DNA from 2 places in the Streptomyces sp. NPDC029151 genome. Region 1 is predicted to be linked to the other one. Evidence: riboswitches for the same ligand, from Rfam matches in the RefSeq annotation. Region 1 holds a riboswitch; the other holds the start of a gene.
The links. A riboswitch is a leader RNA that binds a small molecule or an ion and turns the genes downstream of it on or off. The one in region 1 is predicted to bind glycine.
Positions count from the first base shown of each region.

Region 2: it holds a riboswitch for glycine, as region 1 does, so the genes downstream of both, gcvT (glycine cleavage system aminomethyltransferase GcvT) here and gcvP (aminomethyl-transferring glycine dehydrogenase) in region 1, are expected to answer to the same signal.

Region 1 covers NZ_JBVHWQ010000022.1:3,647-6,846, reverse strand. Annotated here, with positions in the region: gene ACZ4VF_RS37830 (DNA polymerase IV) at 1-482, shown strand, start outside; gene ACZ4VF_RS37825 (PRC-barrel domain-containing protein) at 404-775, opposite strand; glycine riboswitch at 895-989, shown strand; gene gcvP (aminomethyl-transferring glycine dehydrogenase) at 1,165-3,200, shown strand, end outside.
Region 2 covers NZ_JBVHWQ010000016.1:66,196-69,395, forward strand. Annotated here, with positions in the region: gene ACZ4VF_RS36325 (AAA family ATPase) at 113-781, opposite strand; glycine riboswitch at 960-1,059, shown strand; glycine riboswitch at 1,060-1,173, shown strand; gene gcvT (glycine cleavage system aminomethyltransferase GcvT) at 1,216-2,334, shown strand; gene gcvH (glycine cleavage system protein GcvH) at 2,473-2,850, shown strand; gene glyA (serine hydroxymethyltransferase) at 2,865-3,200, shown strand, end outside.

The DNA of each region.
Region 1 (3,200 bases):
ACGACCCCGCGGTGATCCGTGAGGCGGCGGCGCGGCTGCTGGACTCCGTGGACACCACGGGCGGGGTGCGGCTGCTGGGGGTGGGGGTGTCCGGGCTCGCCGACTACACGCAGGAGGACCTGTTCGCCCAGGCGCTGCCCTCGCGGGCCGCCGAGGCACCGGAGGAGGCCGTCGGCGAGGCCGTCGTGGTGCGGGCGGAGACTGTCGAACGGCAGTGGCGGGCCGGGCAGGACGTGCGGCACGCGGAGTTCGGGCACGGGTGGGTGCAGGGGAGCGGGCTGGGGCGGGTGACCGTGCGGTTCGAGACACCCTGGTCCGAGCCGGGCCGGGTACGGACGTTCTTCGTGGACGATCCCGCGCTGGAGGGCGCCGATCCGCTGCCGCTGGTTCCCGACCTGGCGGCTCAGGTCTCCTCCGAGCCCGCGAGCTTGCCGAAGTCGTGGTCCGGGACCGTGGGAGGTGAGGCCACGTCGAGGCCGTAGTGGTGGTAGAGCTGGAGTTCCTGCTCGGGGGAGAGGTGGCGGCCGACACCGAAGTCGGGGGCGTCCTTGATCAGGGCGCGCTCGAAGGGGACGTGCAGGGTGCCTTCGACCAGTTCGCTGGGCTCCAGGGGCACGAAGGCGTCCCGGGAGAACAAACCGGTGCGTATGGCCGCCCACTCGGGCACACCGGTGGCGTCGTCCAGGTACACCTCGTCGATGGTGCCGATCTTGGTGCCATTGCGGTCGAACGCCTTGCGGCCGATCAGGTTGCGCGGATCGATGTCGGTCTGCACGGTCCCTCTCCCTCCACGTGGTCGCAACTCATCCGTAAGCACTACAAAAGAGCACATTCACGGAGGCGGCCACTCGAAGCCTCCGGCGTTGACCTCGCTGGTACGCTGACAGCGGCTGCCGACCCCGTGCGGGAGAGTCCTCCGACCACGTCGGAGGCGCCGAAGGAGCAACTCCTCCCCGGAATCTCTCAGGCCCACGTACCGCACGGACGAGGTCACTCTGGAAAGCAGGGCGGATGTCGATGGCTTCCGCCCTCACCGACGGTGAAAGCCGGCGTCCCCGGGCGCCCGGTGAAGCTCTCAGGTTGAGATGACAGAGGGGGAGGCCGTCGGGGTATCCGTACCGGGGTGCCCCTCGAAGGTCGCGTCAGACCCAGGAGGCCTCCGCAATGACCGCCCATCGCACTCCGCTCTCCGAGCTCGAAGCCGGCATCCCGTTCGAGCAGCGCCACATCGGCCCCGACCAGGAGGCGCGGGCCAAGATGCTCGCGCAGGTCGGGTACGGCTCGCTCGACGAGCTGACCGCCGCCGCGGTCCCGGACGTGATCAAGAACGCCGAGGCCCTGAACCTGCCGGGCGCCCGCACCGAGGCCGAGGTGCTCGCCGAGCTGCGTTCGCTCGCCGACCGCAACCAGGTCCTCGGTTCCATGATCGGCCTGGGCTACCACGGCACCTTCACGCCGCCGGTCATCCTGCGCAACGTCATGGAGAACCCCGCCTGGTACACGGCGTACACGCCGTACCAGCCGGAGATCTCCCAGGGCCGTCTGGAGGCCCTGCTGAACTTCCAGACGATGGTCGCCGAACTCACCGGCCTGCCCACGTCCGGCGCCTCCCTCCTGGACGAGGGCACCGCGGCCGCCGAGGCGATGGCGCTGTCCCGGCGCATGGGCAGGAACAAGAAGGGCCTCTTCCTGGTCGACGCGGACGCGCTGCCGCAAACCATCGCCGTGATCGAGACCCGGGCCGAACCGACCGGCGTCGAGGTGGTCGTCGCCGACCTCGGCGAGGGCATCCCGGCGGAGATCGCTGAGCGCGAGATCAACGGCGTGCTGATCCAGTACCCGGGCGCCTCCGGTGCCGTACGCGACATCAAGCCGGTCATCGACCGGGCGCACGAGCTGGGCGCCCTCGTCACCGTCGCCGCCGACCTGCTCGCGCTGACCCTGCTGACCTCGCCGGGCGAGCTGGGCGCGGACATCGCCGTCGGCACCACCCAGCGCTTCGGCGTGCCGATGGGCTTCGGCGGCCCGCACGCCGGCTACATGGCGGTGCACGAGAAGTTCGCCCGCAGCCTCCCCGGCCGCCTCGTCGGCGTCTCCGTCGACGCCGACGGCAACAAGGCGTACCGGCTCGCGCTGCAGACCCGTGAGCAGCACATCCGCCGGGAGAAGGCCACCAGCAACATCTGCACCGCGCAGGTGCTGCTCGCCGTGATGGCCGGCATGTACGCCGTCTATCACGGCCCGGAGGGCCTGAGGACCATCGCGCGGCGCACGCACCGTTACGCCACGATCCTCGCCGAGGGCCTGAAGGCCGGGGGCGTGGAGATCGTCCACGACGCCTTCTTCGACACCGTCACCGCGCGCGTTCCCGGCAAGGCCGCCGAGGTCGTCGCCGCCGCCCGGGACAACGGCGTCAACCTGCGCCTCGTGGACGCCGATCTCGTCTCGGCCGCCTGCGACGAGACCACCAACCGGGCCCAGCTGGAGGCCGTCCTCGCCGCCTTCGGCGTCCCGGGCGACATCGAGGCGCTGGACGCCACCGCCGAGGACACCCTGCCCGAGGCGCTGCTGCGCACCGACGACTACCTCACCCACCCGGTCTTCCACCAGCACCGCTCCGAGACCGCGATGCTGCGTTACCTGCGCCGGCTGGCCGACCGCGACTACGCGCTCGACCGCGGCATGATCCCGCTGGGCTCCTGCACCATGAAGCTCAACGCGACCACCGAGATGGAGCCGGTCACCTGGCCCGAGTTCGGGCAGCTGCACCCCTTCGCGCCCGCCGAGCAGGCCGAGGGCTACCTCACGCTCATCCGCGAGCTGGAGGAACGTCTCGCCGAGGTCACGGGCTACGACAAGGTCTCGCTCCAGCCGAACGCCGGTTCGCAGGGCGAGCTGGCCGGTCTGCTCGCCGTACGCGGCTACCACCGGGCCAACGGCGACGAGCAGCGCACGGTCTGCCTCATCCCGTCCTCCGCGCACGGCACCAACGCGGCCAGCGCCGTGATGGCCGGCATGAAGGTCGTCGTCGTCAGGACCGCCGAGGACGGCGAGATCGACGTCGAGGACCTGCGCGCCAAGATCGAGCAGTACCGCGACGAGCTGGCGGTGCTGATGATCACCTACCCGTCGACGCACGGGGTGTTCGAGGAGCACGTCGCCGACATCTGCGCCCGGGTCCACGAGGCGGGCGGCCAGGT
Region 2 (3,200 bases), on a different contig from region 1:
ACCGGGTGGGGCCGGCACCCGCCGCCGTAAGGGATCGGCATCCGCCGCGGCCCGGGGCCGGCGCCCTCGCCCCTCGCGGCCGGCGCCCGCCACCGGGTGGGGCCGGCGCCCGTCACCGGGTGAAGCCGACCCGGCCGAGGACGTCCGCCGCGTCCCGGTCCAGCAGCACAGCCGCGCCGCAGCCGGCGGGCAGCTCGCCCCGCTCCACCGCGCGCAACAGGCGGGCGGTGCTACGGCGGTGGCGGCGGAAGGCGTAGCGGGACACGCCCCGGCCGCGCTCGCGCTGGCCCTCCCGGGCCGTCTCGGGACTGACGTCGAGGACGAGCAGGTGCAGGGCGGCGCCCCGGCGGCGGGCCTCGCGGGCCAGCCAGGCGCGCACCCAGGGCTGGGTGCCGCAGTCGTGCACGACGACTCCCTCGCCGGTGCGCAGGGCGCGGCGCAGTCCGGCGTAGTGCGCGAGGCGGACCAGGGGGCGGTACAGGGCGTAGGGGAGGAAGCCGGGGACGCGGGCCTGCCAGCGGTCGCGGGCGTCCTGGGAGTCGACGCGCCGGCCGCTGACCGCGCGGTGCATCAGGGTGGACTTGCCGCTGCCGGGCAGTCCGGTGACGACCACCAGGTCGCGGGGGCCGAAGAGCAGGGCGTGCGGGCTGCGGCCGGCGCGGTCGCGCAGGTCGCGCACGACCGGTGCGGGGCGGTCCGTGCCGCGCTCGCGGGACAGGGCGGGGGGCTGCTTCGGCACCGTGAAGCCGGCGTCGGTGGCGTAGGCCGAGGTCCTGTTCACCGTGATCGTCCTCCCCTGGGGCTCGGTCGGTCCCATGCCCGTTGTACGTAAAGAGAAGGTAATGCGCAACGGTCGGCGGTTCGTGTGCGTACGGCCACAGGTCGGTCACAAGGAGCGTGCTCTGGCTGGGCGGGGTGTGGCGTGCAATGATGTGCCCGCCAACTGCATACCGGCCGCTTGAATCCGCGCGGGAGAGTCCCTGGCAGCACTGGTGCCGGGGCGCCGAAGGAGCAAGTCCCTCCCTTGAATCTCTCAGGCCCCGTTACCGCGCGGGCGAGGCACATCTGAAAAGCGGGCCGCTGCAGACAGTGGCTCCACCCAAGGTGCAAGCCGTGACCGTCCCCGTGGCGGTCGAGGCGAACCTCTCAGGTTCCGATGACAGATGGGGAGGAACGTTCCTCGCCTGTCCGCCTGCCTTGGGAGACGACCGTCCGATGAGCAGTTCTGAACTCCGTCACACCGCGCTCGATGCCGTGCATCGTTCGCTCGGTGCGACGATGACCGACTTCGCCGGCTGGGACATGCCCCTGCGCTACGGCTCCGAGCGCGACGAGCACCTCGCCGTGCGCACGAAGGCCGGTCTCTTCGACCTCTCCCACATGGGCGAGATCACCGTCACCGGCGCCGAGGCCGCCGCGCTCCTGAACTTCGCCCTGGTCGGCAACATCGCCTCCGTCGGCGTGGGCCGCGCCCGCTACACCATGATCTGCCAGGCCGACGGCGGCATCCTGGACGACCTGATCGTCTACCGGCTGGCCGAGACCGAGTACATGGTCGTCGCCAACGCCTCCAACGCCCAGGTCGTGCTGGACGCGCTCACCGAGCGCGCCGACGGCTTCGACGCCGAGGTCCGCGACGACCGGGACGCGTACGCGCTGATCGCCGTGCAGGGCCCCCAGTCGCCCGGGATCCTGGCGTCGCTCACCGACGCCGACCTGGACGGTCTGAAGTACTACGCCGGTCTGCCCGGCACGGTCGCCGGCGTCCCGGCGCTGATCGCCCGCACCGGCTACACCGGCGAGGACGGCTTCGAGCTGTTCGTGAAGCCGGAGCACGCCGTCGAGCTGTGGCAGGCGCTGACCAAGGCCGGCGAGGGCGTCGGTCTGGTGCCGTGCGGGCTGTCCTGCCGGGACACGCTGCGCCTGGAGGCGGGCATGCCGCTGTACGGCCACGAGCTGACCCGTGAGCTGACCCCCTTCGACGCCGGGCTCGGCCGGGTGGTCAAGTTCGAGAAGGAAGGCGACTTCGTGGGCCGCGAGGCGCTCACGGGGGCCGCCGCCCGGGCCGAGGAGAACCCGCCGCGGGTGCTCGTCGGCCTGGTCGCCGAGGGCCGCCGGGTGCCGCGCGCCGGGTACGCCGTCGTCGCCGGGGGCGAGGTGATCGGCGAGGTCACCTCCGGCGCCCCCTCCCCCACCCTGGGCAAGCCGATCGCCATGGCCTACGTCGACGCGGCGCACGCCGCTCCGGGCACCGAGGGCGTCGGCGTGGACATCCGGGGCACCCACGAGGCGTACCAGGTCGTGGCGCTGCCGTTCTACAAGCGCCAGAAGTAAAGACTGGGCGCGGTCGGCCGTCTCCGGGGCCCCCGCCCCGTGGCCGGCACGTGACCCTGCGCACATTCGGCCGCTCACCAGCGGTTTCCGCAGTCCCCCCGTCATCAGCACTCCCGCGTGTACAGGAGAATTCAGGCCATGAGCAACCCCCAGCAGCTGCGCTACAGCAAGGAGCACGAGTGGCTGTCGGCCGCCGAGGACGGCGTCGCGACGGTCGGCATCACGGAGCACGCGGCCAACGCGCTCGGTGACGTCGTCTTCGTCCAGCTCCCCGACGTCGGCTCCACGGTGTCCGCGGGCGAGACCTGCGGCGAGCTGGAGTCGACGAAGTCGGTGTCCGACCTGTACTCGCCGGTCACCGGTGAGGTCACCGAGGTCAACGAGGACGTCGTCGGCGACCCGTCGCTGGTGAACTCCGCTCCCTTCGAGGGCGGCTGGCTGTTCAAGGTACGCGTCGCGGAGGAGCCGGGCGATCTGCTCTCCGCCGACGAGTACACCGCCTTTTCCGCCGGCTGAGGAGTCGTAGCCGTATGACTGTTCTGAACACGCCCCTGCACGAGCTGGACCCGGAGATCGCCGCCGCGGTCGACGCCGAGCTGAACCGTCAGCAGTCGACCCTGGAGATGATCGCCTCCGAGAACTTCGCGCCGCTCGCGGTGATGGAGGCGCAGGGCTCGGTCCTCACCAACAAGTACGCCGAGGGCTACCCGGGCCGCCGTTACTACGGCGGCTGCGAGCATGTCGACGTCGCCGAGCAGATCGCCATCGACCGGGTCAAGGAGCTGTTCGGCGCCGAGTACGCCAACGTGCAGCCCCACTCCGGTGCCTCCGCGAACCAGGCGGCCCTGTTCGCGCTGGCCCAGCCC